DNA from 4 places in the Eisenbergiella massiliensis genome. Region 2 is predicted to be linked to each of the others. Evidence: predicted binding sites of a transcription regulator. Region 2 holds the regulator's gene; each other region holds the start of a gene.
The links. Region 2 encodes HrcA, which represses chaperone genes, less so after heat shock. Its sites were predicted from a motif close to TGTTAGCACTCNNNNNNNNNGAGTGCTAACA; they were not measured.
Positions count from the first base shown of each region.

Region 1: DXC51_RS21960 (co-chaperone GroES) is a predicted target of HrcA. The motif match lies at 3,705-3,735, and genes of this name have one in related genera.
Region 3: DXC51_RS22660 (Hsp20/alpha crystallin family protein) is a predicted target of HrcA. The motif match lies at 6,213-6,243, and genes of this name have one in related genera.
Region 4: htpG (molecular chaperone HtpG) is a predicted target of HrcA. The motif match lies at 2,236-2,266, and genes of this name have one in related genera.

Region 1 is NZ_QVLV01000020.1:33,553-41,544, forward strand. It holds gene DXC51_RS21945 (YdcF family protein) at 1-542, opposite strand, end outside; gene DXC51_RS21950 (sensor domain-containing diguanylate cyclase) at 737-1,630, shown strand; gene groL (chaperonin GroEL) at 1,703-3,325, opposite strand; gene DXC51_RS21960 (co-chaperone GroES) at 3,370-3,657, opposite strand; gene DXC51_RS21965 (GGDEF domain-containing protein) at 4,068-4,994, opposite strand; gene DXC51_RS21975 (alpha/beta fold hydrolase) at 5,230-6,144, shown strand; gene DXC51_RS21980 (Smr/MutS family protein) at 6,574-6,825, opposite strand; gene DXC51_RS21985 (DUF2812 domain-containing protein) at 6,846-7,391, opposite strand; gene DXC51_RS21990 (PadR family transcriptional regulator) at 7,483-7,857, opposite strand.
Region 2 is NZ_QVLV01000026.1:31,067-39,058, reverse strand. It holds gene DXC51_RS24540 (AAA family ATPase) at 1-415, opposite strand, end outside; gene DXC51_RS24535 (NUDIX domain-containing protein) at 540-1,172, opposite strand; gene DXC51_RS24530 (GNAT family N-acetyltransferase) at 1,706-2,158, shown strand; gene dnaJ (molecular chaperone DnaJ) at 2,311-3,486, opposite strand; gene dnaK (molecular chaperone DnaK) at 3,588-5,459, opposite strand; gene grpE (nucleotide exchange factor GrpE) at 5,518-6,210, opposite strand; gene hrcA (heat-inducible transcriptional repressor HrcA) at 6,246-7,280, opposite strand; gene DXC51_RS24505 (DUF6465 family protein) at 7,627-7,992, opposite strand, start outside.
Region 3 is NZ_QVLV01000021.1:72,104-80,095, reverse strand. It holds gene DXC51_RS22700 (ABC transporter substrate-binding protein) at 1-451, shown strand, start outside; gene DXC51_RS22695 (ABC transporter permease) at 564-1,481, shown strand; gene DXC51_RS22690 (carbohydrate ABC transporter permease) at 1,499-2,383, shown strand; gene DXC51_RS22685 (hypothetical protein) at 2,479-3,492, opposite strand; gene DXC51_RS22680 (YbaK/EbsC family protein) at 3,629-4,111, opposite strand; gene DXC51_RS22675 (pentapeptide repeat-containing protein) at 4,154-4,819, opposite strand; gene DXC51_RS22665 (Hsp20/alpha crystallin family protein) at 5,036-5,509, opposite strand; gene DXC51_RS22660 (Hsp20/alpha crystallin family protein) at 5,640-6,059, opposite strand; gene DXC51_RS22655 (GntR family transcriptional regulator) at 6,474-7,625, shown strand; gene DXC51_RS22650 (glycoside hydrolase family 2) at 7,767-7,992, opposite strand, start outside.
Region 4 is NZ_QVLV01000021.1:4,037-12,028, forward strand. It holds gene bilS (flavodoxin family protein BilS) at 1-236, opposite strand, end outside; gene bilR (bilirubin reductase) at 434-1,549, opposite strand; gene bilQ (bilirubin utilization transcriptional regulator BilQ) at 1,534-1,971, opposite strand; gene htpG (molecular chaperone HtpG) at 2,368-4,476, shown strand; gene DXC51_RS22380 (DUF3592 domain-containing protein) at 4,666-5,076, opposite strand; gene DXC51_RS22385 (ABC-2 transporter permease) at 5,091-5,750, opposite strand; gene DXC51_RS22390 (ABC transporter ATP-binding protein) at 5,756-6,691, opposite strand; gene DXC51_RS22395 (GntR family transcriptional regulator) at 6,790-7,173, opposite strand; gene ilvD (dihydroxy-acid dehydratase) at 7,363-7,992, shown strand, end outside.

The sequences.
Region 1 (7,992 bases), on a different contig from region 2:
TTTTGGGAGAATTCCAGATTTTCCTTGGTATTCGTGGACTTGTCCTCCATCACAATCCGTTCCGGCGCAATTCCTTTCGCAACAAGGTAATCAAACATTCCCTGCGCCTCGCTCACCGGCTCATTGCTTCCCTTCCCTCCTGAAACCACCACAAGCGTAGCTTCATTTTCTTCCAGGTAGGTCACCGCCGTATCCAGCCGCAGCGCAAGCGCTTTGCTCGGGCCGCTGTCCCGCATCTGGGCCCCGAGGACAATCAGATAATCCAGCCCCGGCTCCCCCTTGCTGTGAAACCTGCTGATAATCAGGCCTTCAATAAAAAGGAACACCAGAATTCCGGCCGCCAGCACGATTACAAGCAGCAGCTTTACCGCTGCCGGAAGACGGCTTATTATATTATTTTTCCACATCCAGGCCAGTGCCATAAAGCCCGCGCCGGCCGCTCCCCAGATCAGGAAAAACCAGGAACCGAAAACTCCTGATATCAGAATCCCCGCACAGTAAAGCAGGCACAATATCCCCACAGTTAAAAAAATATATGTCATTTTTATTTACACTCCTTTTTATCTTTTCCTTTATGGCCTTCTTATTTTAACACACTCTGTCCTTTCCTGTCCTGTTTTGTCATAAAAATACGTTCTGTAACGCGTTGTCTGCCGCTTGCGTCAATGATAACATTATGATATGTACGTGCCATGTATAGTGCCAGAAATAACAAGAAAGGCGGTGGTACAGACAAATGAGCCGGGAATGGACGAAAAACCCACAGAAGCTGGAAATCCTTCTGCAGAATTTTGCAGATATAATATGGGAATACGATACACAGGCAAAGGATCTATATCCGGAAACGGAATGCGCGCAGCGCTTCGGCCTGCCGCCTGTCATACATAACGGGGCGCAGGGGCTTGTTCAGTCGGGCATCCTGCATCCTGATTATCTGCCGTCGCTTTCCCATGTTTTCCGCTCGCTGGAATCCCAGGAATGCACACTGTCGGCAGAGCTTCTCTCCAGGCTTGGCGCCTGTCGGGATTACCGGTGGTACCGGGCGGTTTTTACCTCTTATTTGGACGATGCCGGGAATATGCAGGCAGTGGGTTTTTTTCAGGATATTGACAGCGAGGTGCAGCACAGGCTGAAGCTGCAGCATCTGGCAAATATGGACGGCCACACGGGAGTCTACAATGCAGCCGCCGGCAGACAGCTCATACAGAGCCGGCTGATGCAGCAGAGCCCCTGTACGCACAATGCCATGTTCGTCTTTGATGTAGACAATTTTAAAAGCATCAATGATACCTACGGACACTGCCAGGGAGATGAGGTACTGTTCCGTTTTGCATCCATTCTGCGGAATGTATGCCGCCGTACAGATACTGTTTTCCGCATTGGAGGGGACGAATTCGGGTTGTTCGCATACCAGACCTGTGACGAAGGGCTTGTGGAACGTGTCTGCAAAGAAGTACTTCTGCGCACCAGGGAACTGAACGGAAGCTGTGTTCCCGTCAGCGTAAGCATCGGCGCCGCAATCAATAAAGAGTATGCCCCTTCTTATTTTGATTATTACCGGGCGGCTGATAAAGCCATGTACCAGGCAAAGAAAAACGGAAAAGGCAGCTACGTAAAAACTATCTTCTAAAATTCCAGTAAACAAAAATCCGGCCACAGAAAATTCTGTGACCGGATTTAAACTTATAGGGTAACTGTTCAGTTACATCATTCCCATTCCGCCTGCTCCGGCAGGTGCTGCGGGAATATCCTCTTTGATGTCTGCAACAACGGTTTCTGTTGTCAACAATGTGGATGCAACGCTTGTTGCGTTCTGCAGTGCGCTTCTGGTAACTTTGGCAGGGTCAAGAATACCTGCTTCTACCATATTTACATACTCTTCCTTCAGAGCATCGAAGCCCATGCCTACTTCCATTTCTTTTACTTTGTTGATGATAACGCTGCCTTCCAGGCCTGCGTTTGCAGCAATGTGGTACAGAGGTGCTTCCAGGGCTTTGAGTACGATTCTTGCGCCTGTCTTTTCATCTCCGTCCATTGCTTCAGCCAGTTTGGAAACTTCCTTGGATGCATGGATATATGCAGATCCGCCGCCTGCGATAATGCCTTCCTCAACTGCTGCCCTTGTAGCTGCAAGTGCGTCTTCCATACGCAGCTTCGCTTCCTTCATTTCTGTCTCGGTTGCAGCGCCCACACGGATAACCGCTACGCCGCCAGCCAGCTTCGCAAGTCTTTCCTGAAGCTTCTCTCTGTCAAAATCAGAAGTGGTCTCTTCGATCTGTTTCTTAATCTGGGAGATTCTTGCCTGGATTTCATCCTTGCTGCCTTCGCCGTCAACGATAACCGTATTTTCTTTCTGTACCTTAACGGATTTCGCACGTCCCAGGTCTGTGAGCTGGGTTTCTTTCAGATCAAGGCCCAGTTCCTCGCTGATTACCTTGCCGCCTGTAAGGATAGCGATATCCTGAAGCATTTCTTTTCTTCTGTCGCCATAGCCGGGAGCCTTAACAGCTACAACGTTGAAGGTTCCGCGCAGTTTGTTTACAATCAGGGTGGTCAGCGCTTCGCCTTCCACATCCTCAGCAATAATTAACAGCTTGGCGCCGCTCTGTACAACCTGCTCCAGCAGAGGAAGGATTTCCTGGATGTTGGAGATCTTTTTATCTGTAATGAGGATATAGGGATTTTCCAGAATCGCTTCCATTTTGTCCATATCTGTGCACATATAAGCGGAAACATATCCTCTGTCGAACTGCATACCTTCTACCAGGTCGAGTTCTGTCATCATGGTCTTGCTTTCTTCGATGGTGATAACGCCGTCTCCGGAAACTTTTTCCATAGCGTCTGCTACCATTTCCCCGACTTCGTCATCTCCTGCGGAAATAGATGCAACTCTTGCGATCTGCTCTTTGCCGTTGATCTTGGCGCTCATTTTAGCAATAGCTTCCACTGCGCATTCGGTGGCTTTCTTCATACCCTTTCTGAGGATAATCGGGTTAGCGCCTGCTGCCAGGTTCTTCATTCCTTCGTTTACCATTGCCTGAGCCAGGACGGTTGCTGTCGTGGTACCGTCGCCTGCTACATCATTGGTCTTGGTGGCAACTTCCTTTACCAGCTGTGCGCCCATGTTTTCGAAAGCATCTTTCAGCTCGATTTCCTTTGCGATGGTTACACCGTCGTTTGTAATAAGGGGAGCTCCGTAGGATTTATCAAGAACTACGTTTCTTCCTTTCGGTCCAAGTGTTACCCTGACGGTATCTGCTAACTGATCTACGCCGGCTTCCAGAGCTGCACGGGCTTCTGCGCCGTATTTAATTTCTTTTGCCATGATTCAAACGCCTCCTGAATTTATGATTTTGGTTTCGTGTCTGCTTATTCAATTACTGCAAGAACATCGGACTGCTTTACGATGATGTATTCCTGATCGTCATCCAGCTTAACTTCCGTACCGGCATATTTGGAATAGATTACCTTGTCGCCGGCTTTCACTTCCATCTTAACTTCTTTTCCATCGATTACTCCGCCGGGGCCTACGGCAATAACTTCTGCCTGCTGGGGTTTTTCTTTGTTCTGTCCGGGAAGAACAATTCCGGATTTTGTTGTCTCTTCTGCTTCTAACTGCTTCAAAACGATTCTGTCACCTAAAGGTACTAATTTCATAAAAATGCCTCCTTAATGAATTCTTTCTTTCACCGGTTTTATTTTGTTGTTAGCACTCATCTTGCTTGAGTGCTAAACACTATACATATATTATGTTTTTGGTTTATTTTATGCAACGCCCTTTACAAGACTAAAAATGTTGTTTACTCAATATATCTTAATTTATCTCTTGTTTTCTCTCTTTTTCTTAATTTCACCGTTTTTTATAAATTTATTATAAACAAATTCCGGTGTTTTCAAACCTTAATACAATGAGGATTATTCTTTTATTTTCCGGCAGCAAAGCTTTTGCCCGGGCCGTCTGCCGCAGTCCGGCAAAAAAACGCGGCCGGCAGAAAAAATCTGCTCCGGCCGCGGCCATATTTTAATATTTTCCGTAACTGCCCTGTACCCTCATTGTTACCATATTTCTATCTTTGCAGCCCCTTCTCCAGACGCTCCCTGTATCCCGGCATATTCTTTTCATCAAATTTATCCCGGAACATCTCATACTCCGCCTCGGAAAACAGCGCCGTAAAATCCTCTTCCACGCTCGCCCTGTTTACCATGCCAATGGCAACGGAAGGCGCCAGTATGGCATCCTCATAAGCCCTGCAGGCCTCCCTGACCCGCCGGCAGTAGGCTTCTGCCTCACCATCCTCCGGCACTTCAATCACCACATAAAAAACATCGCCGTCCACACGGCCCATGACATACTCAGGTTTTGCTTCCTGTTTCAGAATTCCTGCCACAGTCTTTATCAGTCTGTCGCTTTCTTCATCGCCGTAGTTTTCGTTTACAAACTTCCAGTCATTGATATTCACACAAATCAGCGCATCCGGCGCAGTCCCCGTCTCAGCCAGCTCCTTCAGCCTGCTGTCAAAGCTTGGTCTGCTCAGAAGTCCTGTCAGCGCATCCACATGCTCCCCATGCTTTGCCTGATATCTGTCCTTCTCCAGCGCTTCCTCCAGTTCATCTGCATAAATGGCAGTTTCCCGGAATCTGTACTGCTTTTCTCCCAGAGAAGAATACAACTCCACGACATTGTCAAGAACGGCTTCTGCCGTCTGTCCGGCGGCCTGTTGATTCAGCTTTGCATAAAGATGGCCGATGGTTCTGTCCGCCACACGGATCTTCCGCCCCGGATCACTTACCACATCCGGTTCAAATCCGGAGAAATCACCAACGCAAACCACCTTTTCCCCGTGCCGCTCCGTAAGCAGCAGCTCTGTACCCAGCGCCTCGCACAAACTGCAAAAGAGCCTTTGTATCTCGTCCAGATCATATAAATTTTCCAGACTGTAGTATTTTATGTTTTCCTTTAATCTTTTTTCCAGGGAAATCAAACCGTATGCCATACCCTCGCCCTTCCTTCTGCCGGCTTATGCCCGCGTTCTGCTGTTATTTTACCGCGGCTGTACGGAGCATTTCCGCGCAGCAGTACAGCCAAAATTATTATACTTTTTTTCCTGCTTTTTGTCCAGTTCCGGGCAATGGGAGAAAAAATTGATTTTTGTCCGGTTGATTTTCTCCCGTTTGACACGGCCTGTTCCAGACGTTAGAATAAAAATAAATAGTTTTACGGGAGGGAATATGTTTATCAACGAACAGTCCTTAATAAGCCTCAACGGCATGCCCCAGTATGTTTCCATACGCGCACAAAAAAAGGATGCGCCGCTGCTGCTCTATCTTCACGGCGGCCCCGGAGATGCAGCGCTTCCATTAGTCATGAAATTCAACCGCGGGCTGGAGGAGAACTTCACCGTCGTTGTCTGGGAGCAGCGCGGCGCAGGCAAATCCTATTACCGTTTTGAGGACGGCGCGGTCACCATGGAAACCTTTCTTCAGGATCTCCTCTCGCTTACTGCCATTTTGCTGGAACGATTCCGTCAGAACTGCCTGTATCTTGTGGGCCATTCATGGGGCAGCGTTCTGGGACTTACCTTCACCGCGCGGCATCCTGAGCTGGTGAAAACCTACATCGGCTGCGGCCAGGTAGTCAACATGAAGAAATCCTGCCGCACAGCCTGTGAATACGCTCTGGCACATGCCGACAGTAAGTCCCTGGAACGGCTTCGGACAATAGACTGCACCTACACCGGTGACAACTGGCTTTCCGATCTGCTTTTTGTTACGAAGCAGGTGGTAAAGCACAAAGGTTCTCTTTATGGAAAAACCAATTACAACAAGCTGATCACTCCCTTCCTTTTTTCCGGGTGCTACTCCCTTCCCGATCTGCTCCGCCGGCAGAAAGGCAGCCTGCAGGCAATCCGGCATCTGTGGCCGGAACTGATGGAGACGGATTTTGAAGGCGTGACCCGTTTCGGCACACATGTCATATTTATAGAAGGCAGGTATGACAGCCATGTATCCTCTGAATTAGCCAGGGAATATTTTGAAACCATAGAAACAAAAAAGCAGTTTTTCTGGTTTGAAAAGTCCTGCCATTTTCCGCAATGGAGCGAGAATGACCGTTTCAACCGGCTCCTGGCTGAAGTGTTGTTATAGCTTGATTATCGTTATAGCCGCCCCTTTGTAAATTTATAAGACGCATAAAATGGCTTTTGATATTATAATGTCCAATCTTCCCGCCGTCCCGAACTGTTACATTATAAAAACGGAGCAGGCATTTATCATGCCTGCTCCTCTACATAATCCATATAGTCAGCCTCGTCTGCAAAAAGCATATACTGTCCGTTCACACATCCCATGTAACCTTCACCAACATAAAAACCTTTCATACCGCGGCTCCTTTCTGCTATCTCAACTAAAACGTTTCTCTGTTTCCAATGTCAGGTCTCTGTGAGCCCTTCCATAGTCTAAGAATAGCATATAATGAGTCCGATAATCGGGACTTTGGCTCTGTCCCATTCGTATTCCAGGCAGTATTTTTACAGGTTTTTATGATTTACTGAAGCATTTGCAGGACGGGAAAATTTAGTAGTCCCTCAGAACCAGCTCCGTGATGCCCGGATTATTTCCTCCCTGCACCCGGATAATTTTCGGTTCTCTGCCGTAGCCATATTCCTCCTGAAGCATACTCCGTATGCCCGTGCCTCCGTGAAACCCGTGAATTATCCGCAGCCTGTATACACTGCTGTCCGTCCTTTTCAGCACGGCATCTACCTCAGCTTTTGCCTGAAGCACATTTTTCCCATGAAGATCGATTTCAATAATGCCTGCGTTCATCCATCTGCCTCCCGTCTCAGTTAATTTATCCCATCTCCCAGGAGCTTCCTCTTCAGCTGGTGTATTCCCCACTGAATCCAACAGAACATCCCTACATAGATTATGATGAGAACGGGGCTTAAATAACCAGCGTTTATTCCCAGCGCCACATACAGCCCAAGCTGTGAAATTGCCAGGGCGCTCAGCAGATAGGCCAGCTTTTTCCATCTTTTTACAAGTTCCGCCAGAGATTCTGAATCCGTATAAATTTCATATTCTTCCTCCGGCGTTCCCGGAATGTACTGTTTTTTCAGGTAAATCCACCCATTGAAGGTTTTCCCCACGAACTCCCAGCCCTGTTCCTCAAACAGCTCCAGATAACGTCTTTTCTCTTCCGGGTCGTTCATTACGTCCGGGTTGTAATCAATCCTGTGACGATAAAGGATTCCCGGCTGCCTGGTATAAATACTGAAAAAACAGCCTCCTTTTATCAGCTGCCAGCCCTGTTCCGACATTCTGTCAAGGTCCTGCTCCTCCCTGTCATAATTCCATGCCATATAGCCTCTGAATGATACTTTGGTATCCATAAATTCTCCTTTCCGCATCAGCCTGCCGGATATGTGTTTCTGCGGGCCAAAATTTTCACAATCCACTTTTTCAATGAAAATTTTTCCTAATCTACTTTTTCAGTAAAAGTTCAGGCGGCCGGCCTATAATCTTTTCCGCGCTTTTGAGCATCTCAATCAGCCGGACAAGCTCTGCCTCCAGAGCTTGTCTGCCGGTATCCGTCAGAACATACAGCTTTTTCCTCACTCCTGTATTCCTGCTTCCCCCTGCCGTTCCATACTCCGGTTCTGCGTCACATTCCGCAATCCAGCCCTTTTTCATCATATTGCTGACCGCTCCGTACATGGTGCCCGAACCAATCCTGACCCGGCCGCCCGACAGCTCCACGGCCTCCTGCATAATCCCATATCCGTGATTCGCATGCCGGTACAGGCAAAGCAGTATATAAAAATAACTCTCTGTAAGCGGTTCCTTCTTAGGCTCCATCCCTTTCTCCTTTCACAGTCCTGCCTGTGCATCTCACAGAACTATATCGTCATCCGTTATGTCGTCTTACGATATATCAACTTTCCTATATCGTAGCACGACATATGTCGTCTGTCAACATATTGCAGCAATTTC
Region 2 (7,992 bases):
CTGGAGAAAGCCTCTCTTTTATTTTCCTATGCCTGTCGAATTCATTGGCCAGTTCTCTTCGCAGCTTATGATAGGCCGATTGATAAGTACGCTGTTTACCGGATTTCAAGGTCAGACAGATAACAGGATACCTTCCCATCTCCCCTCTATACCGTTCTCCTGCTTCCATGATGCCCAGACCATCAAACAGCTTTTTATTTTCCTCCAATTCGGGCTGAGAATCTTTCTTCTCAAAAAAATATCTCAGCATACTCATATTAAGTGTTTTCCCAAATCTCCTGGGCCTTGTAAATAAATTTACATCTCCTTTTTTATCTAACAGTTCCTTTATAAACAACGTTTTATCAACATAATAATATCCGCTTGTAATAAGCTTTTTAAAATCATCAACATCTATTGGTAATGGCTTTTTCATGCTTTACCTCCGTTGAGTTACAGCTTCACAATTCTATCAGCTTCCAGTCTATCATAGGCATGTCGGCTTAGCAAGGATTACCCGGGTTCAACAGCAGTTAAGTATAAACTGTCAGTTACTACTATTACAAACGTTCCAGCCCCATACGGACCGCCTCTATATGATCGAAGGCCAGTCCCCGTTCCGCTTCCACATCAAATATCGGCCTGCACCTCCGTTCGCCTTCACCCTTCGCTTCCTTTTCCACCGCATAGGCAAAACGAACTCCCGCTTCTGCTGATTCCAGGAAAATACATTCCCCGTTTTCCCCTTCCTCCTTCCAAACCCGGAACCAGACAGCTTCCGCTGCATCGTCCCCGGCCCGGACTGAAAGCTCTTCATCATCCACAACAGCCATAAAGGCCACCGAAATTATCCGTGTACGGGGATCACGCTCCACCTCTCCAAATGTGTAAAGCTGCTCCAGACGCATTCCCTTTACGCCTGTTTCCTCCTCCAATTCCCTGGCGGCCGCCTCCCGCAGAGACTCCTTCATCTCCACAAAGCCTCCCGGCAGCGCCCAACAGCCCAAATACGGATGATTTTTCCGCTTTATCAACAGAAGCCTCTTGTTTTCGCCTGACTTATCCACAGCAAAAATGAGCATGTCCACCGTAACCGACGGACGTTCATAATCCCGGGGCTGATATTGGCTGAGAAACTCCTCCTCCGTCAGACCATTTTCATCCACAAGCTTTCCTTCTTCATTTTTCCGCATTCTGTTCCCGCCTTTCTGATTACATTTTTTATTTATAATTAGTTTACATTTTTTCTTCTATACATTCTTTCTGCGGATTATATAGTATCCGCCTGCCTGTTTTTCTTTATTCTAACACATAGCACACCCCTGCACCAGACATCCCGCATCGGGAAAAATCTGATTTTTATTACCCGGCTCAATTATTCAGCTGGCTGAAATTCTGATTTTTATCTGTTGCTCCTTATTTATTGCTTCTTATTTGTTGCTTCTTATTTGTTGCTTCTTATCTGTTATTTCTTATCTGTTATTTCTGTCTGCCATTCATCAAATCATACTGCAATTACACCTGTCCTTTTAGTTTCCAGGCTGATATAATTAAATCAATTATTTTTCCGCAGACACTTGAGCAACAGATAACGGCGCCAAAGATATACTGGCATGAGGTTTACTATCCTTAACCACCGCGTCGGCTGCCGTCCGTATACGCGCGCGCAGAATACCGGATGGCACAGGTCCATGTGGGGAAAAAATCATTTTCAAGGAGGCCCTTTATGCAGATAATCGAATATTTTGAAGATGGGAAAAAAGAATGCTGGATAGAAAAAATCGGGAGCTGCAACTGGAGTGCAGCAAAATATCTGGCAGTGCTGCTCAGGGACGGCCGGTTTGAAACGGTGCTGGGAACAGGCGGCAAGCTTTTTCTTCTGTGCGATGAAGATGAACTTGTTTCCTTTGTTACCCTGACACATCAGGACTGTATCGATGATATCCGGCTGTTTCCCTGGATGGGGTTTGTATTTACAGCGCCTGAGTACCGGGGACACAGATACAGTGAGCAAATCATCAGCCATGCTTGTGAAGAAGCCAGGAGGCAGGGACATAAAAAAGTATATCTGGCTACGGATCATATTGGGTTCTATGAAAAATACGGATTTGTTTATATGGGAAACCGGCCGGATACGGGCGGTGAGGACAGCCGGATTTATTTTAAGCCGCTTTCCTGACAGCTGTATTCCATTCATACAGCGTTCTCTTATGCAAAGCGCTCCTAAGGCGCTCGTCTGTTATCTACCCGTTCCCTCCGGAGAAACGCCGCTATATACAAAAGGCAGCCCCGCGGGCTGCCTTTTGTTATCTGTCAGGAATCCGGAAATTCCTATTTCCAGAATCCTTTTTTCTTCTTTTCTTTCCCTTCCGCAGTTCCGCCATCGCCCATTCTCTTCGCCGCATTCAGGCTGTCGCCGGAAACTTCGTCGAATTTTCTGAGCAGTTCCTTGGCTTCGCCGGAAAGCTTGTCGGGTACCTGGACTACAAGAGTTACGTAATGGTCGCCGCGCACCTCTTTGTTACGCAGGTTGGGAACGCCTTTTCCCTTCAGGCGGATTTTGGTGTCCGTCTGGGTTCCGGGCTTCACATCATAAATAACCTTGCCGTCCACCGTATCAATAACTACCTCGCCGCCAAGAGCCGCTACGGCAAAGGATACAGGGACCGTGGAATAGATATTGTAATCCTGGCGCTGGAATATGGGATGACGCCCTACAATGACTTCTACAAGCACATCTCCCCTGGGGCCGCCGTTGACGCCCGGTTCTCCCATGCCAGCCAGACGCTTGCACTGGCCGTTGTCGATTCCCGCAGGGATATCCACCTCAAACCGCTTCTTCATGGGTACATAACCGCTTCCATGGCAGTCAGTACATTTATCTTTAATTACCTTGCCGGTGCCGTTACAGTCCGGACAGGTCTGTACATTGCGGACCGTGCCGAAGAAGGACTGCTGGGTAAACACCACCTGGCCCTTACCGCCGCACTTGGGACAGGTAATGGGCTGTGTGCCCTCCTTGGCTCCCGTTCCGTGACAGGTCTTACATTCTTCCTTTACATTCAGTTCTATGGTCTTAGATGTACCGAATACCGCTTCTTCGAAGGTTATGTGCACACTGGTACGAAGATTGGCGCCCTTCATGGGTGCATTGCTCGCCCTGCCGCTTCTGCGGGATCCGCCGCCGAAGAAATCACCAAATATATCACCGAAAATATCGCCAAAATCTGCGCTGTTGAAATCAAAGCCGCCGAAGCCGCCGCCACCTGCGCCGTTGTCAAAGGCTGCATGGCCGAACTGGTCGTACTGGCGCCGTTTCTCAGGATCACTCAGTATCGCATATGCCTCCGATGCTTCCTTAAATTTCTTTTCCGCCTCCGCATCTCCCGGGTTCATATCAGGATGGTATTTTTTGGCGAGGACTCTGTATGCTTTCTTAATGGCTGCGTCGTCAGCATTCTTCTCAACGCCTAGGACCTCATAATAATCTCTCTTTTGTTCCGCCATAAATATGCCTCCCTTGGTTCTGCATTCACCGCAGAATCATCTTTTTCTGAACGCAACACTAAGGGACACGGCAGTGCCCCCTAGTGTTGTATTTTTTAAGCTTAAACCTCTCTGAAATCACCGTCAATTACATCATCATCCGGTGCGGAGCCTGCGCTTCCGGCTGCACCGCCCATGTCAGGGCCTGCGCCTGCTGCGCCGCCGGCTGCCTGCGCCTGCTCATAAACCTTGGAGAACAGGGTCTGTGCGCTCTGCATCAGTTTTTCCTGGGCAGCCTTCATATCTGCAACCTGGGATTCTGTCATTTCCTGATCCTTGGTCTGATCCAGCAGAGTCTTCAGAGCAGCCAGATCTGCCTGTACGCTTGCCTTGTCAGCTTCCGGAATCTTGTCACCTACATCTTCCAGCGCTTTTTCTGTCTGGAATACGAAGGAATCAGCTTCATTTCTTGTGTCAATTGCTTCTTTTCTCTTCTTATCCTGAGCTTCGTACTCAGCAGCTTCCTTTACCGCTTTCTCGATATCACCTTCAGACATATTGGAGCCTGCGGTAATGGTGATGTGCTGTTCTTTTCCTGTGCCCAGATCCTTTGCGGATACATTTACGATACCGTTGGCATCGATATCAAAGGTAACTTCAATCTGAGGAACACCGCGTCTTGCCGGCGGGATACCATCCAGTCTGAACTGGCCGAGAGATTTGTTATCCTTTGCAAACTGTCTTTCACCCTGCAGTACGTTGATATCAACTGCAGTCTGGTTATCTGCCGCTGTGGAGAAAATCTGGCTCTTCTTTGTAGGAATGGTAGTATTTCTCTCAATCAGCCTTGTAGCAACACCGCCCATGGTTTCAATGGACAGGGACAGAGGGGTAACATCCAGAAGAAGGATATCGCCTGCGCCTGCGTCGCCTGCCAGCTTGCCGCCCTGGATGGAAGCGCCGATAGCAACACATTCATCCGGATTCAGGGTCTTGCTGGGCTCATGGCCTGTCATCAGTTTTACCTTATCCTGTACGGCAGGAATACGTGTGGAACCGCCTACCAGCAGTACCTTGCCAAGCTCAGATGCTGTGATTCCCGCATCTCTCAGGGCGTTCTGCACGGGGATTGCTGTTCTTTCCACCAGGTCATGGGTAAGTTCGTCAAATTTGGCTCTTGTCAGATCCATATCAAAGTGCTTCGGTCCATCTGCTGTTGCTGTGATGAAAGGAAGGTTGATGTTGGTTGTTGTTGCGCTGGAAAGCTCTTTCTTGGCTTTTTCTGCAGCTTCTCTCAGTCTCTGCATAGCCATCTTGTCGCCGGAAAGGTCGATGCCTTCCTGCTTCTTGAATTCGCTTACCATCCAGTCGATTACTTTATTATCAAAATCATCACCGCCCAGACGTGTATCACCGTTGGTTGCAAGTACTTCGATTACGCCGTCACCGATTTCGATGATGGAAACATCGAAGGTACCGCCGCCCAGGTCGTATACCATGATTTTCTGTTCTTTTTCATTATCAAGGCCATAGGCAAGCGCTGCTGCCGTAGGCTCGTTGATGATACGCTTAACATCCAGGCCTGCGATCTTTCCTGCATCCTTGGTTGCCTGACGCTGTGCGTCATTGAAGTAAGCGGGAACTGTGATAACAGCTTCGTTTACTTTTTCTCCCAGATAGTTCTCCGCATCTGCTTTCAGCTTCTGCAGAATCATTGCGGAAATTTCCTGCGGGGAGTATTTCTTACTGTCAATGTCTACCTTGTAGTCGCTTCCCATATGTCTCTTGATGGAAGCAACCGTTCTGTCCGCGTTGGTTACTGCCTGACGCTTTGCAGGCTCTCCTACCAGTCTTTCCCCTGTCTTGGTGAATGCGACAACACTGGGTGTTGTTCTTGCGCCTTCCGCATTGGCGATAACGGTGGGCTTTCCACCTTCCATTACTGCCACACAGCTATTTGTTGTACCTAAGTCGATACCAATAATTTTGCTCATGATTCTCCTCCATTCTACCGCTTAATACGGCTATTTCATCAGGCCATGCCTGAAATACTTAATTTGCCACCTTAACCATACTGTGTCTTACCACAGCGTCATGATATGTGTAACCCTTCTGGAATTCCTCCACTACGATGTTCTCACCGTATTCCTCATCCTCCACATGCATCACTGCATTGTGGAAATTAGGATCGAATTCCTGACCTGCAGCTTCGATGGGCTTTACTCCCATGTTGTCCAGCTCGGTCATCAGCTGTTTATATACCTTGTTCATGCCTTCCACAAAAGCGGAATCCTTTTCATTCTCCGGTACGGCTGCCAGACCTCTTTCAAAGTTGTCAACCACCGGGAGGATTTTCTCTATCACACTTTTTGCTCCGGTTTCGAACATTGCTGCCTTTTCTTTGTCGGTACGTTTTCTGAAGTTTTCAAATTCGGCCATCTGACGTTTTACCCTGTCTTCCAGTTCGTCTATTTTCACTTTGAAGGCCTCTTCTTTTTTATCTTTCTTTTTCTTTTTGAAGAATCCCTCTTTTTCTACAGAGGAATTATCCTCCGCCTGTTCGGAATCCTCCTGGGTATCCTCCGATGCCCCGGCTTCACCGCCTTCTCCGTTTCCTTCGGAAGAATCAGTATCCGCGTCTGCCGTTTCCTCTGTCCTGGGAGCTTCTGCTGTCTCTTCTCCGGCCTTCGCCTCAGAAGCAGTGTCCATCTCTTCTTCCAGATTACGGTTATCTTTATTTTCCATTTTCTGCTTCACTCCATTCTGTGTACCTGACACTTCTATTTTTTCTTATACAGCGTATCCAGCTGGCTCATGAGATTCTTCAGAATGCCCACGACTCTGTCGTAATCCATTCTCTTCGGTCCGATGATTCCCACCGTCCCTTTCATTCCTTCTCCCAGTTCATAGGTTGCTGTAACAATACTGCAGTCCTTCATTGTCTGTACCGGGGTCTCATCACCGATATATACCTGTATGCCGGTGCTGTTCTCATCAGCAAGTGTTTCCTGAACTATCTGGTTTAATGCCTGTTTTTCTTCAAATGTGGTAATAAGCTGTCCGGCCAGCTCCTTATCCGCCAGCTCCGGATATTTAAGGATGTTGTTGGTGCCGCTGGTATAAATCTCCAGGTCTTCATCCGCCTGAATGGCTTCCGCCACCGCATCGATAATTTCTCCCACCATGCTGCTGTGTATTCCTGCCTGCTGCTTCAGGTTGGCTATTGTCCCCAGATTAATCTCATCCATGGATTTGCCGTTTAAATGCGTATTCAGCAGGATGTTGAGCTTAAGCATGGTTTCCTGATCCGGCGCCTCGTCCACGTGGAGCATTGTGTTCTTAATCACATTGCCTTCCACAACGATAACCGCCAGCACCTGATGTTCATCCACTCTTGAAAGCTGAATGAACTTCAGCTTGTTTCCATGATAAAGCGGCGATGAAATCATTGCCGCATAATTGGTATTTACCGCAAGAACCTTCGCTACCTGCTGGAGAAGATGTTCCATCTTATCTTCCTTCTCCACGAGAAGCTCCTTCAAATCAGCGACTTCCCTGTCCTTCTCTTCCAGCATGCTGTCCACATAAAGACGGTAGCCTTTATCGGAAGGGATCCTGCCTGCCGAGGTATGAGGCTGAATGATATAGCCGAGCTCTTCCAGATCAGCCATCTCATTGCGGATGGTAGCTGAACTCAGGTTCAAATCCGTATATTTGGAAATTGTCCTGCTGCCCACCGGCTCTCCCGTCTCCAGATAGTTCCGGATGATAGCCTGCAGAATCTTCATTTTACGTTCATCCAGTTCGCTCTGCATTACCTCACCTCTTTTTTAAGTTGTTAGCACTCAACCCTTAGGAGTGCTAACACCTTCTGAACATACATTATCACTTCTCCCAAACGTTGTCAACTCGTTTTTTGAAATAAATTAGTGAAAAAAATATGAAAATCATGAACGTAAACTTAAGAAAAAATCAAATATCCCTGTATGAGGAAACATTTTCAAAAGAAACGCCGTATCCTTAAAGAGGCCGGAATCGGACGGATCAGACAAAAGATCCGCCGTTCCTGTCCGGATACGGCGTGTAAATGATGTGAAGTTATATGCAGCCTTATGCTGCGTCAGAACGGTTCTATGTAATACAGTCCTCTGTTCCCTGGGATCAGATGGCAAAGCTGCCGGTAACGTCTCCGTTGATTACATAATATACACTGCTCTCTTCCGGCTTTACATACAGTTCTACGGTTTTGAACTCTTCTTCGTTTCTGCCCAGGTCATATTTCCATACGTCCTTCGCAATTTTTACCAGATCCTCCGATGAGTAGGATTTTCCTGCAAACTGTACGGTTACTGTCTCTTTGATCTCTTCCCTGGCCGCTGCTTTTTTCGCAGGGGCTGCTGCGGGCTTCTCAGCCGCTTTTTTCACAGGAGCTTTCTTAACAGGCTCTTTCTTCACAGTTTCCTTCTTTACGGTTTCTTTCTTTACTGTCTCTTTCTTCACAGCTTCCTTTTTTACAGCTGTTTTCTT
Region 3 (7,992 bases), on a different contig from region 2:
CGATCCTGAGGTTTCCAACCTGTTTATCAATGGTATCGAAGGCAAGCATTGGGTATACACAGATGATTCCAAAACCTTTATTACCACTCCCGAAGGCGTGGATCCTAATGCCAGCGGTTATTCCTCCGTTGACTGGGCTTGGCCTAACCAGCAGATTACTCCTCTCTGGAAAGGTGCTCAGGCTGACCTGTGGGATGAGCTGAATAAGTTCAATGAAAGCGGTGTTGCCAGCCCTGCCCATGGCTTCTCCTGGGACAGCAACCCGGTATTGAACCAGGTTACCGCCTGCAACAACGTTGTATCCGCATACCACACAGCACTTCGCTGGGGCGCTATGGACCCGAATGAAAACCTTCCCAAGTTCATTGCTGAACTGGAAAGCGCCGGCATCAATGAAATCATTGCAGAGAAACAGCGTCAGCTGGATGAGTTTCTGGCAGGTAAGAAATAAACTCCGGAAACCCTGATATAAACATAAGCATGCAAAAAAGGAAGGCGGGTATGGGTTGCTCCCCAACCCGCCTCTTCTTTACACATTATCAAATCATAGGGAGGACTAAAATATGAAGAATGTCAGAAAAAAGCTGAAACGATTCTGGCCCCTTTATTTGATGTTCGTGCCTGGCGTCATCTATCTGTTTATCAATTGCTACATACCCATGTTTGGCATTCAGATCGCGTTCCGACAGTATAACGCCAGAGACGGCATCTATGGCAGTCCGTGGTGCGGTTTTAAAAACTTTGAATTCCTTTTCCGCACAAAAGATGCCTTCGTCATGATCCGGAATACCCTGCTCTATAACCTGGTATTTATCGGGCTGGGCACCATATTGGCTGTTGCAGTGGCCATTATCCTTAACGAAGTCCACAGCAAAAAGGCCAAACAGCTGTACCAGACCGTAATCCTCATTCCCTACCTGATTTCCATGGTTATCGTCAGCTATCTGGCATTTGCTTTCCTGAGCAGCAGCAATGGTTATATCAACAACTCGCTTCTGGCTGCTTTCGGCGCAAAACCTATCGACTGGTACAACAGCCCTAAATACTGGCCTGTCATCCTGGTTGTCATCAACATCTGGAAAGGCCTGGGCTACAACATGATACTGTATTATGCCACCATCTGCGGTATTGACCACACTTTGTATGAGGCGGCCGTGGTAGATGGTGCCAGCCGTTGGCAGCAAATCAAAAATGTAACACTGCCCGGCCTGAAATCTACAATTATCATTTTGACCCTGATGGCCCTGGGCGGTATCTTCCGGTCTGATTTCGGTCTGTTCTATCAGGTTCCCCAGAACTCCGGTCCCCTGATCAGCGTGACCCAGACCATCGATACCTATGTGTACCGCGGCCTGATGCAGACCAACAACATCGGCATGTCCTCCGCAGCAGGCGTATATCAGTCTGTTGTAGGATTCATTCTGGTAGTAACCGCTAACTTTATTGTCCGCAAGGTGGACAATGAGAGTTCCCTGTTTTAAGAAGGAGGCAGCATATTATGGTAGACAAGGGAAAAGGATTCCAGATTTTTGCTCATATCCTGTTGAGCTTTCTTATTATTTGTGCAATTGCACCTTTCATACTGCTGATTATGTCCTCCATCACTGAAGAACAGACTCTGATCACAAACGGCTACAGCTTCTTTCCTGAGAAGTTCAGTACCTATGCATATGAATATCTGTTTACGAAATCTGCCGCAGTATTCCGCGGTTATGCAATTTCCTTTCTGGTGACTGCAATCGGTACGGTGTGCAACCTGCTGTTCACCACACTGTATGCCTATCCGCTTTCACGGAAGGAACTGCCGGGCAGGAACATATTCGCCTTTTATTTATTCTTCACCATGCTTTTTTCCGGTGGTCTGGTTCCCTCATACCTTATGTGGACCCAAACCTTCCATATCCGCAACACCGTATTCGCCCTGCTTATCCCCAACCTGCTGATGAGCGCTTTCAACGTTATTATGATGCGTACCTATTTCACCGCTAATATTCCGGATGCGGTCATTGAGGCGGCCCGGGTTGACGGCGCCAGCGAATTTAAGATACTTTTCGGCATCGTACTGCCCATGGCCCTGCCCATCATCGCCACCATCGGCCTGCTTGTTGGCCTGGCCTACTGGAACGACTGGATGAACGGTCTGTACTATCTGAACGACGATCGTATGTTCAGTATCCAGGTACTGCTGATGAATATCCAGAGGGATCTCGACTCCCTGCGGCAACAGGCGCAGGCCGGAGGCAATATCAACACCGCTGATCTGCCTTCCACCTCAGTCCGCATGGCTCTGACCGTAATGGGCATTCTGCCGGTTATGGTTATATATCCTTTCATGCAAAAATATTTTGTAAAAGGTATTGCCATCGGCGCTGTAAAGGGTTAAGCAAAAGACTTAATTCTCCAGTGCCCTCACAGCTACGGAAAAATTACAAAAGGGAAAGTCCCTGCGGCACAGAATGCCCGGGACTTTCCCTTTTTTTACCATTCAGGAAAAGTTACCGTACTGATATGGGGCGCAACGCCTGCAGTCTCAAGCTTCCCCCTGTATGTTTCTTCCCAGGAATCATTCCAGCAATAAAGCCGGAAGCACCTGTAAAAATGGTATCCATACATACAGACTACGGCCAGAACCAGCAGCCAGAGCGCAAAGCCCATGAAATCCGCAGGCATGGGCTTTGCGGCCATTCCCGCTGCCCCGGCCCACCTCGCCAGCGCTTTAAATACAAGGGAATTCTCAGACCGCCTTCCGCCCCCAAACGCCTCCGGCCCCACAATACGCCTGTCATCATAAAGAAATGTAAACACCGCTGTCATAAGACAGCCAACTGCCACCTCAACACCTGAAAATATCAGCTTATCAAAATAAACCTTAAGCCTCACATAGACCTCCAGGCTCCTGTCCACGGCACGTCCCGGCAATTTGCCCTCTCCCATGCCGCCGCAGAGCATCAGGTTGCTTAAAGAGGCCATCAGCCCGCCGGATAATACCATCGCCGCTTCTTCCGTACGCCCCCTTCGATTGTCAACTATCAGCGCCGGCGCGTTCTCTTCTGCATTTACCGCATATCCCACGCCGCTTTCAGCGAATTTTTCCCACTCCTTATCCCGTTCCTTCTGTGTACGGACTCTTCCAGAACCGCCGAGGAAAAGCCCTACAACAGCACAGATCGAAGAAAAAAATCCCACAATCCCGGCTGTCAGGACTGCTGCCGCCAGCCCCGGAAAATTCCGCAGGATCAAAAGGAAATAACCTCTCTTCTTCTGCCCTGCCAGCAGAATGCCGCCAAGCAGGCTGCACATAAGCCCCGGCGCCACATAAATCAGGCCGACGCACGCCGCAAATTTCCCCAGCTCCGCCGCGCCCTTCGGCCTCCAGGCGCTCATCAGTAACAGATAAAATGCGCTGAAAAACAGTGCAAAAACACCATATAGGAAAATAATCCCTTTATGCTCCTTATGCAGTCTGAAAGCTGAAAACCGTTCTTCCTTCATAATCACTTACCTGCTTTTTACCATATCTGTTTATCCTGGTTCCGTTTTATTCCGGCTTCTGTGTATTCCATTTCCTGCCTATCCCGGCTTGTACGCATCCTGATCCCTGCTTATCCTGGCCCCGGTCCGTCCGAAATCAACTCTCTGCCTGCGCCCAATCCTTGCAGACATCCACCCATTCACAGGCTCCGGAGTATTCCTCCAGTTCCTCCATGTTAACTTCAATCGCGCTGTTGCTGCTGCCGCAGGCAGGGAACACTGTGTCAAAACGTTTCAGTGATTCATCCAGAAAAACCGATATATTCTCATTCACAGCAAACGGGCACACGCCTCCCACAGCATGTCCGATTTTCTCTTCCACCTCGATGGCAGGAAGCATTTTCGCCTTTTTCCCGAATTTTGCCTTATACTTTGCGTTATCTATTTTTGCATCCCCTGCAGTCACGATAAGGATGCAGCGATCCCCCAAATCAAAGGACAGTGTCTTCGCAATTCTTTTGCCTTCGCAGTGAAGCGCCTGCGCCGCCAGCTCCACCGTGGCGCTGGAAACCTCAAATTCCAGAACCCTGCCGTCCGCATTCCATTTTTTCAAATAATTCCTTACCTTGTCAATTGCCATTTTCCTGTCTTCCTTTCCGCTGTCCGGCCTTTTTTACAGACCCTATTTTATAACAATCCCCAGCAGCCTCGCAAGCTCCGCCGCCTGATATAAATCCGTCACCGCTCCCCGCAGCTCCCCTTTTTCCTCCGATAAAACAATGCCCTCAATCTCATTCCCGCGAAGATCCATTCCCTTTAAGGGCGTATGGAAAAAACTGGCCCGCTTCAGGTTCAGCCCTTTCCATTCCATTTTCTTAAAACGGCAGTCCGCCAGATAGCTTTCCTGCATATCGCAGGCGTTCCATATCGCCGATTCCCACCTGGTTCCACTGAAATTGGCAAAAGAAAGGCCGCACTCCTCCATGCGTACCTCCTTCAGCAGGCTTTCATGGAAATCCGCACCCACCCCTTTTACTGAAAGGAATTCGCAGCGGCTGAAATAACAGTCGTCCAAGCGGCTGTTGGACAAATCGCAGGTCTTAAACCGCACATCGATAAAACTGGCTTTTTCGAAATTACAATGGAGGAAGGTACAGTTTTCAAAAATCACGCCTTCCAGATTTATTTTATAAAAATCCTGGTTTTCCACCGTCAGTCCGCGGATATGGCATTGCTCCACAGGCATATCCTCCCTGCAGGCATTGCCAAGAAGCGCCAGGCCGTCCTCTGCTTCCCTGAGCGAACGCCCCAGCTGCGGCGGCGCGACTCTTACCATTTTTTTCTCCATGCCCATTTCCCCCTGCATTATTTTCTGAGGATAAGTCTAACACAGTACGTGAAAAAGGAAAATGGCATAATTGCACAAACCTCCGCGAACAAAAAAAGGACACCGGCAAAGCGGGAAACGCTGCTGCGCCCGGCTTCGCCGATGCCTGTAAAGGAGGAAACTTCCAATTCCATATTATCCAAAACGATTGTCCGGCCTGCCCTGCGGCAGACGGAATCAGCCTTCAATTGCTATATAATTATGCTCTTCCACCTGTTTCTTTTCTTCCTTTTTGGGAACGGAAAGCTTCAGGATACCATGCTTGAAGCTGGCTTTAATATCAGCCTGTTCCAAATCCTCGCCAACATAGAAGGTACGGCTGCAGGCTCCTGCGTAACGTTCTCTGCGGATATACCTGCCTTTCTTCTCGTCTTCCTTATCCAGGCCCTTCTCTGCGCTGATTGTCAGATAGCCGTTCTCCAGCTCTACCTGAATCTCGTCCTTCTTGAATCCGGGCAGATCCACATCCAGTTCGTAGGAATTATCTGTTTCACGCACATCGGTCTTCATCAGGCGGGAAGCATTTTTGCCGTACAACGGATTCTTTTTCCCAAAGAACTCCTTGTTCAGCTTCTTCTCCCATTTATCATCAAACGGAAAATCCATGAAATCATCAAATAAATTCTCTCCAAAAATACTGGGCATCAACATAAGTCATTCCTCCATTCTTCTGAAATCAGACACCAGTTACCACAGCATTCTCCTCTTACAGCGGCCTTTCTCTATCCGGGCCGCTGCATCCGGCTTTATTGCCGACGGCCTTGTAAGCCTTGCCACTTTGTCAGCCTTCAATCGCAATGTGCTTATCTTCTTCCACCTTCGGCTGCGCTTCTTTCTTAGGAACGGAAATCTTCAGGATACCGTTCTCAAATTTCGCCTTGATATCGTCCTGCTTAATATCCTCGCCCACGTAGAAGCTTCTGCTGCAGGAACCCACATATCTTTCTCTTCTGATATATCTGCCATTCTCGTCCTTCTCACCGTTATCTTTGTTCGTGGAAGCGCTGATGGTAAGGTAGCCTTCCTTCAGCTCCGCCTTTAAATCCTCTTTGTTAAACCCGGGCATATCAATGTCCAGTTCAAAGCTGCCGTCCGTTTCCCTGATATCAGTTTTCATAAGGCTGTTCGTGTTGAAATTCCTGAACGGAAAGCTCATCCAGTCGTCAAATAAATTTTCTCCAAAAATACTAGGCATTAACATAATTATCGCTCCTTTTCTGTAAAATAAAAATTATCGTTTACATGTCTGGAACGCAGGTTCCGACTCCGGTATAAAAGTACCCTCATCTTTCGATGTTTATTGCTTTTTGTATCTTTGTCCTTTCCTTTGTTCTATTTGTAATATAACACGCATTATTAGCAATGTCAAGAGGTGAGTGCTAATTATTTTCTTTAATTTGTGGGGGCGGCTTTTCATAACGAAAGTTAAATTTGTGGAGGCAGAGGTTTAATGTTGGAGTTAGACAAAGTTTTATTCACCCTCCAACATCATAATATTTATCACATACACTAGCCACAGCACTTTCAATTTGATACAATAGATTTGTAGAAATAATTAATATATGTAATCACTAACTTTTGTTTATATTCAAAGCTAATATGCCAGGAGATAACGATGTCAATTCCCATGTACAAAAAGATTCAACAGGATCTATTTAATATGATTGCATCCGGCCAGCTGCGGGAAGGAGATAGAATTCCGTCCCAATCAGAATTGGTCGAGCAGTATTATGTAAGTGCCATTACGGCCAAAAATGCCCTGAATTCACTGGCAGACCGCGGACTAATCACTCGTATAAGGGGAAAGGGATCATTTGTAAGTAAAAGTCCTTATTCCATTTCCCGGACGGACAGTAATGACCGTCCTATTTCAATTGGTGCAATTTTCCCCAGCGCATCATCGCTCATTGATCAAACATACATGATGTATTTGAACGAGCTCTGCCAGAAAAATAATTACCGCCTTTACTCCTGCTGTTCTCAGGAGAATGTAAGAACTGAAAAAGAGCTTTTGAACCAGTACATAAAAAGCGGTGTCCAGGGAACCATCCTTTTTCCTGTAGTTACTGAAATGAACAGCCCTATGATTTCAAGACTGATCCGTGGCTGCGGTACAACAGCCCCATATCCTCTTGTTTTTATCGATCGCTATCTGGAAACTACCGGGGGATCCTATATTATTTCAGATAACCGGCAGGGATCCCGTTTAGCTGCGGATTATCTTCTGAATGCAGTAGGCGAACAAATTGCGATATTACACTTTCCCCTTTGCAACAGTACCGTCACTGAACGATATGACAGTTTTAGAGAAGCCTTCGCCAATGCAAGGCTTCACTTTACCCCAAAGAACGACTGTATGATAGATGATCTTCGGCTTCTGGACAAAAGCAATGAAAATCGTATTGAATATATCATGGCTTCTATTCTTCAGCATCTGCGCAAATACAGCCAGCTTCGCGGCTTTTTCTGTGCCAATGCAGAAATAGCACAGATTGCTTATTATGCTGTAATCCAAATGAAACGGACACCCGGTGTGGATTTTGAAATCGTCAGCTTTGATCCTCCCTATTTGCCTGGTGTCCATTTTATACAACAGGATTACCGTACTATGGTACAGAATGCGATAGATTTGCTGATTACACAGATCCGGGGGGATTTTACTGTTGTTCACACACGAATACCCACTTCATTTATTTACATGGACGCTCAGCCTACTCACACACAAAGCCTGCGCTATCTAATCAAAGGACCCAATCAGATTTACTGACTTAAAATATTTTTAGTTTACCTTAAATCTCTTAATATATAAAAAGGCACAGAATCATATGAAGCGATTCCGTGCCTTTTAAATCATACATTTTTCTTTTTATATTCCTGCTATTATAAGAGCAGGATTACAATACTATGTTTATGATTCAAATACAATTGTAGGATCCATACCATATCTGCCTGTATACCGGCCATAAATTGTCATACCGCCGCCGCTGCTTTTCAATATAAGTTCATGCACTCCTGCTTCCAGTGCATTCGTCGGCAGCTGTACTTCAAATCTTTCTCCGTAACCAAGGCGTCCAGTATTGCGGTAGTTATAAGGATTTCCTCCCTGTGAACCATTTGAGAACAGAGCACGCTCA
Region 4 (7,992 bases), on a different contig from region 2:
TTATGATGGATTCCCTGAAGGAATGCGGTTATTTTTTCATCACAGCTACCTTTATCGGTCCAGAAGCCTGCCAGCAGATATTGGGCTTCCTGCCAGCCGGAAGCCTCTCCTGCCTGCATTAGTTCATCAAGGCTGCCGGAATAAATACAGTCCTCCGGAGGAAGCGCGGCCAGGACGGCCTGTGCCAGCTGTGCGGTGTTGCCTGTGCGGCTGCTGAATACAACGGAATATTTCATGATTCTTTCCTTTCTGCCGGAGCGGTTTCCCCTATGCTCTTATACGGCATTGTGATGCGTTGACGTTTAAAACGCAATGTTTTTACAGGCATTTTTTTCAGCGGGCAACGAGCAAGGCGGCCATGCCTGTATGGATATCCGGTGACTGCGGCGGGGCAAATGCCTGTAGCTCTGCGGCGCTGCAAGCTTATACTCTGTTACTTGCAACAGGGTATTTGACCGTCATAAATACAGTGGACACCCCGGTGCTGCTGCATGCCGCCCAGGCATTCCTGATTACAGCGGATACAGTAGTGGATGGCATCCTCCCTGCCTTCCCGCACCTTTTTCACCCAATCCGGATCTGCGATGAGCTGGCGGCTCATGGCGGCGCAGTCGATCCTGTGCTTCTGAAGCTGTTCTTCGATAAAAGAAGGATGGACCAGGCCGCCCACGCCGCAGAGGGGGAGTGCGGTCAGCCCGCGCAACGCATCACAGAAATCCAGGAAGCAGCCTTCTTGGCTGAAAAAAGGATGGCTGGCCGGCGGAATGGTGTCGGTAAGAGCGCCGTGGTTGGCCAGCGTAACATGGAAGCTGGTTACGCCTGCCTGTTCCAGGAGAGGCACGAATATGGGAAGCTCCTCCTGCAGGATGCCGGCGTTTCCGTAATGCGGGTTTTCCCTGCGCACGGCCAGTTTAAAATCTATGGGAAATTGGGGGAGTGCGCTGCGGATGGCGGAAACGCATTCCACTGCAAAGCGCGCCCGGTTTTCAGGTGAACCGCCATAGGAATCCTGGCGTTTGTTGTAGAGGGAGGAGCTGAAGCTGCCGCACATCCTGTCGCCATGGACCTGGACCATATCAAAGCCAAGCTTTTTGGCTTCCAGGGCGGCGGAACCGAAGGAGGAGGTGATTCTGCGGATTTTTTCCGGAGGGAGCGCGGTAATGTAAGGGGATATTTGATCATTCAACAGACGGCGCAGTCCCTCGTGGGAAATTCGTTTTGTAAGGATGCCGGGAAGAAAACGCAGCATGCCCTTCCAGTCGGAGTCCGACTGATGCAGCTGGGCGCAGATCAGGCAGCCATGTTCATGGGCGGCGGCTGTCAGCCTGCGGTAGTAAGCGGCCCCTTTGCGGGTAAAAAGTGAATGGAAGCCCCTTTTTCCCACGGGAACATCCCCTATGATGATCATGGCACAGCCGCCGGCGGCAATGGCTTCCATTTTTGCAAGAAGTTCATCCTCTTTCAGCCCCATGGAGGTAGGGGCGAAGATGATCCGGTTTTTCAGGGTCAGCCCGCCCAGTGTGACAGGGCTGTTTATGGTTTCATACATGGTGGTTCCTTCCTTTCCCCGGGCAGGATTCTGCGCAGCAGGGCAAGCAGCTGTGTGTGCTCTTCCTGAGTCAGGCCCCGGACAGCCTCCGCCTCCCAGCGGTCAAACAAATCATGGCTTAAGTCAAAGGCATCCTGTCCCTTGTCCGTCAGCTCTAAAATGCAGGAACGCTTATCCGCAGGATTTGCCTGGCGGAGGATAAAGCCTGTTTCCTCCAGACGGGTAAGGGAACGGGTGGAATGGCCGGCATCCATTTGAAGGGAACGGCTCAGCTCGCCGGGGGAACAGCCGGGATGCTTTCCTATATACAGAATAAAATACAACAGTCCCTGGGAAAGTCCTTGCTCGGACAGCTTCTGTCCGCAGTATTCGGTAAAATCCTTCCGCAGGAGGGAAATATAGTGAGGTAAAGAAGGATGCATGGACAGGACTCCTTTTTAGTTAGTATAATTTAATTGACAAAGTCAAATATATACTGTTTGCTTGACTTTGTCAACTAAATTAAATTTGTATAATATATTAGTTTTACGAAAACTGTTCAGTACACTCACAGTTGCAGTTTTACAATATAACAGTAACGGTTCAAATTTATCAGAACTGATATTCAAATATTCCCAGCTTGTTCGGACAAAGGGAAAGCAGATAAAAGCTGAGTTTATTTTTTCTTTATATATTTTTCATACTTTTGTTAGCACTCAACTAAATTGAGTGCTAATTTTCTATTGACTTTTTTTAAAGATCGAAGTACACTTATTCCTAGAGCAAAACCGGACAAAAGAAAAAAGTCCGTGGAAAAAAAGAAAGGAATGTGATGAATTATGGCAGAAAAACATGGCAGCTTGTCCATTAACAGCGAAAACATTTTCCCTATTATTAAGAAATGGCTGTATTCTGACCACGATATTTTTTACAGGGAACTGATTTCCAACGGCTGCGACGCTATTACGAAATTAAAGAAGCTGGATGTGATGGGAGAGTATTCCTTACCGGACGGCTATAAGCCGGAAATCCAGGTTATCGTGAATCCGGAAGAGAAAACCCTGAAATTTATTGATAATGGTATTGGTATGACAGCGGATGAGGTGGAGGAATACATCAACCAGATCGCCTTCTCCGGCGCAACCGATTTTATTGAAAAGTATAAGGACAAATCTGACGACAATCAGATCATCGGCCATTTCGGACTGGGCTTCTATTCCGCATTTATGGTTGCCGATGAAGTGCACATTGATACGCTTTCCTATAAGGAAGGAGCAGCTCCGGTACACTGGGAATGCGACGGCGGTACGGAATTTGAGATGGAGGACGGCACCTGGGACAAGGTGGGAACACAGATTACGCTGTTCCTGAACGAGGACTGCCTCCAGTTCTGCAACGAATACAAGGCACAGGAGGTTGTTAAGAAGTACTGCTCCTTCATGCCGGTAGAGATTTTCCTTTCCAGGGAAAACACGCCGGAGACCCAGACCATCGATGAAGCTGAGAAGCTGGATACGGATGAGGTTCTGGAAACCATCCAGCCTGAGAAGAAAGAGGATGCCAAGGAAGGCGAAGAAACTGAAGAGAAGCCTGTCAGGCTGAAAATCAAGAAGCGTCCCGTTGTAATGAATGATATCCATCCTCTCTGGACCAAGAATCCCAGCGAGTGTACGAAGGATGATTATATTGAATTTTACCGCAAGGTTTTCCAGGATTACAAGGAACCGCTGTTCTGGATCCATCTGAACATGGACTATCCGTTTAATCTGAAGGGAATCCTGTATTTCCCCAAGATCAATATGGAATATGAGTCCATCGAAGGAACCATCAAGCTTTACAATAACCAGGTATTTATTGCCGATAATATCAAAGAGGTAATCCCGGAATTCCTGATGCTCTTAAAGGGCGTCATCGACTGTCCTGATCTGCCGCTGAACGTTTCCAGAAGCGCGCTGCAGAACGACGGCTTCGTGAAGAAGATTTCCGATTACATCACCAAGAAGGTTGCCGACAAGCTGTCCGGCATGTGCAAGACCGACAGGGAAGAATATGAGAAATACTGGGATGACATCAGTCCCTTCGTTAAATTCGGCTGCCTGAAGGATGACAAGTTCTGCGAGAAGATGACGGATTATATCCTTTTCAAGAACCTGGACGGCAAATACATGACGCTGCCTGACTGTCTGGAAGTCAACAAGGTTGATCCGGATGAAAAGGAAGAAGGCGACAGCGCTGTTGATGAAAACGGCGAAAAGGTAGAGGCAGAGGTTGTTGACGAAGTAGCTGCCGGGGAAGAAGCAGGAGAAGGCGCAGAAGAGGAAAAGAAGGAAAAGACCATCTACTACGCAACCGACCTGAAGGTGCAGAGCCAGTACGTGAACATGTTCAAGCAGGCCAAGATGGATGCTGTCGTGCTGCCTGACCAGATTGACCAGCCCTTCATCAATCAGCTGGAAATGAAGAATGAAGGCATCAAATTCCAGAGAATCGATGCGGATTTGACGGATACCTTCAAGGCAAAGACCTCCAAGAAGACTCAGGAAGAGCTGAATGCCCAGTCCGAGGAGCTTCAGAAGCTGGTCCGCAAGGCGCTTAAGAATGACAAGCTGACTGTAAAGGTTGAGAAGCTGAAAAATAAAAAGGTTTCTTCCGTCCTCACCATTTCTGAAGAGAGCAGAAGAATGCAGGATATGATGAAAATGTACGCCATGAACGGCATGGATATGGGAATGTTCGGCGGCGAGGGCGAAACCCTGGTGCTCAACGTAAGTCATCCCCTTGTAGAGTATGTGATTGCGCATAAGGACGACAAGGACAATAAGAATGAAGCACTGATTTGCGAACAGCTTTACGATCTTGCCAAGCTGCAGCAGGGACCGCTGGATGCGGAGGCTATGACCAAGTTCGTTAACCGTTCCAACGATATTATGGTTGCATTGACCAAATAAGCTTCCTGTGATGCAAAAGCCGGGATGCACAGTAGTGTCCGCTGAAAACGGCGGAACCTGAAAAAGTATTGCCGGATAAAAAATATGGAATGAAAAAGGTTACTGGTCACGGAGTGAACAGTAACCTTTTTCAGCTTTATCAGCGTTCATTTTAGCTTGAAGGAGCTTCTGTTTTTTTGTCCATCTCATTTACACCAGAAAACCAAGCAGGAAAAAAAGCAGGGAAAAGACGGCAAAGAGCAGGAGCCTGGAAAAGGAGCGTTCCACTATCATGTCAGGAAAATGGACGGCATAGCGGATTTTCACCTGATCTCCCACCTGGGTTCCGGCAGGGACCGGAATTTCATTTCCGGAAAAATAATTCCGGCCTTCCACGGAATAGGTGACAAATGCCATGAGAGGTAAGGCCTTCTTTTTTCCAGAGCCCGCAGCCTTCCGCCGGGATAGATCCTCCGGTTTGGCGGGACGTACTTTGGTCACCACGGCGGCAGTGCGGCGGGAACGGGGCAGAACCACTGTCAGGCGGAGGATTTCCGTCAGTGTCATAAAAAACATCAGGATGCCTGCAATATAACAAAGCTGGTTGAACGGGTATCTCATTGGTATACTTCCTTTCACATAAGTTCTTTTCTGCCGAAAATCCATATTGTCACGGTGGCAGACACCGACAGCAGGACTGCACACAGAAAAAGCAGCGCCAGGAACAAAGGGACGGAGGGCAGGGTAAGCAGCCAGGCCGGCTGGAGCGCGTTCTTTTTCAACAGTACGGGCAGAAGAAAGCAGGAGGCCATGATAATGATTACCAGGACAAACTTGGAATTCTCAAAGCCGAACTGATACTGGAGAGGCGTAAGTATGCAGAACAACAGTGTATTCAGGAAAAAAGCGACGGCATATTCCGGCATTGTGGGGAGGAAGGAGGAGGGCAGCAGCATGGCGGGTATGGTGTAAATAACCGCGGTTGCAATGAAAACCAGGCAGAACAGAAAATACCGGCACAGTACAATATCCCTCCTGCGGTAGGGTGAAGCGCACAGAAGTGAGAGCGCCTTTGGATACTCCGCATCCTTCAGGAAAATCTGTTCATAAGCGAGGAACTCGCTGTAAACGGAAGCCACAATTAAAATGAGCAGGCCGGTTCCCTTCTGCAGGGAAAAATCCGGCAGCCGCCAATAATAGAAAAAGGGGAGCACCAGTGTAAAAACAGGAATAAAGCAAAGATAGTTACCCATGAGGAACAGGTCTTTTTTTATCAGAGATATATGTGCTTTCATCTGATTCACAGCCTCCTTTCCGTAATTTCCTGTGACAGGACGCAGCGGTTTTCTAAAGAATCCGGCCGGCCTTCGCACAGGGCAATCGTGATGTCATCCACGCAAGCACGGTCAAACAGTGCTTCCGGAAAAAGCTGTCTTGCTTTCTCCGGCTGATCGGTGACTGCTGTGAAACCGAAATCGGTAATCCGCAGACAGCGCAGAAAGGTTTCCTTTTCCGGTGTCAGTGAGGCACGGTCACCTTTGACCAGGCGCCAGCTGTCCAGAAGCGCGTCCTTATCCTCCTCCAGCAGAATTTTTCCATGATCGATAAAAATAATATTGTCTGCGCATTTATCCAAATCGGAGGTAATATGTGTGGAAAAAAGCACGCCGCGGCCGCCTTTTTCCATAAACTCCCTCAGAAGGGTGAGAAAGGTGTCACGGACAAGCGGATCCAGGCCGCCTGTGGGTTCATCCATGATTAGGAGCTCCGCATTGTGGGAGAGGGCCAGCGCAAGCGCCAGCTTCATTTTGGTGCCTGAGGACAGGGTTTTGATTTTACGGGAGGGCTCCAGGCCGAAGCGCTTTGACAGCTTCCGGAATTCATCCTCCTGCCAGCTGCTGTAGGCGGGGGCTATTGCCTGCTTCATCTGCCGGATGGTGAGGTTTTCATAAAAAGCACCGGCACCGAGCACCACGCCGATGCGGTCGGCAAGCAGGTTCCTTTGGAAATCGGAAGCTGTGCCGGGATGGAGGGGACACGGCTTGCCGAAAAGACGGATTTCTCCGCTGTCAGGCTGCAGAAGGCCGAGGATGGCACGCAGCGTTGTGGTTTTTCCTGCGCCGTTGGCGCCCACAAAACCGGTGATACAGCCCTCGGGTACGGTAAAGCTTGCCTGGGACAGGGTGAAGCCCGGATATTTCTTGGTGAGATTGTTAACTTCTATGATATTTTTCATGGCAGACAGCTCCTTTCACAGGATGGAGGGACGTAAAGCGATGGAGGGACGTAAAGCGCCGTCCGGCAGGGCCGGCCGGAGATGGAAAATATGGTTTGTCAGGTATTTTTAAAATCATCATAAAGAATATCGAGCATGGCGTGCAGCTCATCCCGGGGGATGTGCAGCCCGCGTGCGGATTCAAGGGCGTCCTGCATTTTCTGCTCCACCACACGGCGTCTGGCATCCCGTAGCAGTTCCGCATTGGCAGCGGAAACAAAGGTGCCGACTCCTACCTGCTGCACAAGGAAGCCTTCCTGCTCCAGTTCATCGTAAACACGGCGGATCGTGAGGACGCTGACTCCCAGGTCATTGGCAAAGCGGCGTATAGAGGGCATGCTGTCCCCGTCCTTCAGCTCTCCCTGCAGGATGGCGTCCTTCAGCTGATCCTTAATCTGCTGGTAGAGCGGCAGGTCGGAGCTGTTGGAAATCAATATTTTCATCGTGAGAACCTTTCTGAAATATCAGTGTGTATCAACTTAATACACACTATATACTTTGCAGGGGGAATTGTCAATAGGAATACAGGGCATTATGGTACTTGACTTTTTCCGTCGGCAGGCTTAATCTGAAGTTACCTGTAATATAGGTATACAAGACATACGGAATACAAGGATAAAAAGGGGGTTACTATGGCAATACGCAGTGAAAAGGAACGTTTTGGCTGGGCGCAGTTTGATGCGCTGCAGCTGGGTAGCGGCTGGGATGAGGAGGACATCGGAAAACCGCAGATTCTGGTGGAGGACGCTTATGGGGACAGCCATCCCGGGAGCGTACATCTGGCAGGGCTGAGCACACAGGCGGTGTATGGGGTATATGAAAAGGGCGGGCATCCGGCGCAGTTCCATGTGACGGATATTTGCGACGGCTGTGCGCAGGGACACGACGGGATGAATCTGGTGCTGGCGTCAAGGGAAGTGATCGCAGATATGATCGAGATGCATGCCGGGTTTGTGCCCTGGGACGGGATGCTGCTTTCCTCTTCCTGTGACAAATCCATTCCGGCGCATCTGAAGGCGGTGGCCAGAGTCAATATTCCCGCCATTTTTATTCCGGGCGGCAGCATGCGCCCCGGGCCGAACCAGACCACCTCTCTTGTGGCGGGCGATATTTCTTTGAGACAGAAGAGGAAAAATGAGATTACGCCGGATGAAATCCGTGATTATAAGCTGACGGGCTGTCCTTCCGCCGGCGCGTGTACCTTCATGGGGACGGCGAGCACCATGCAGTGCATGGCGGAGGCGCTGGGGCTTGCGCTGCCC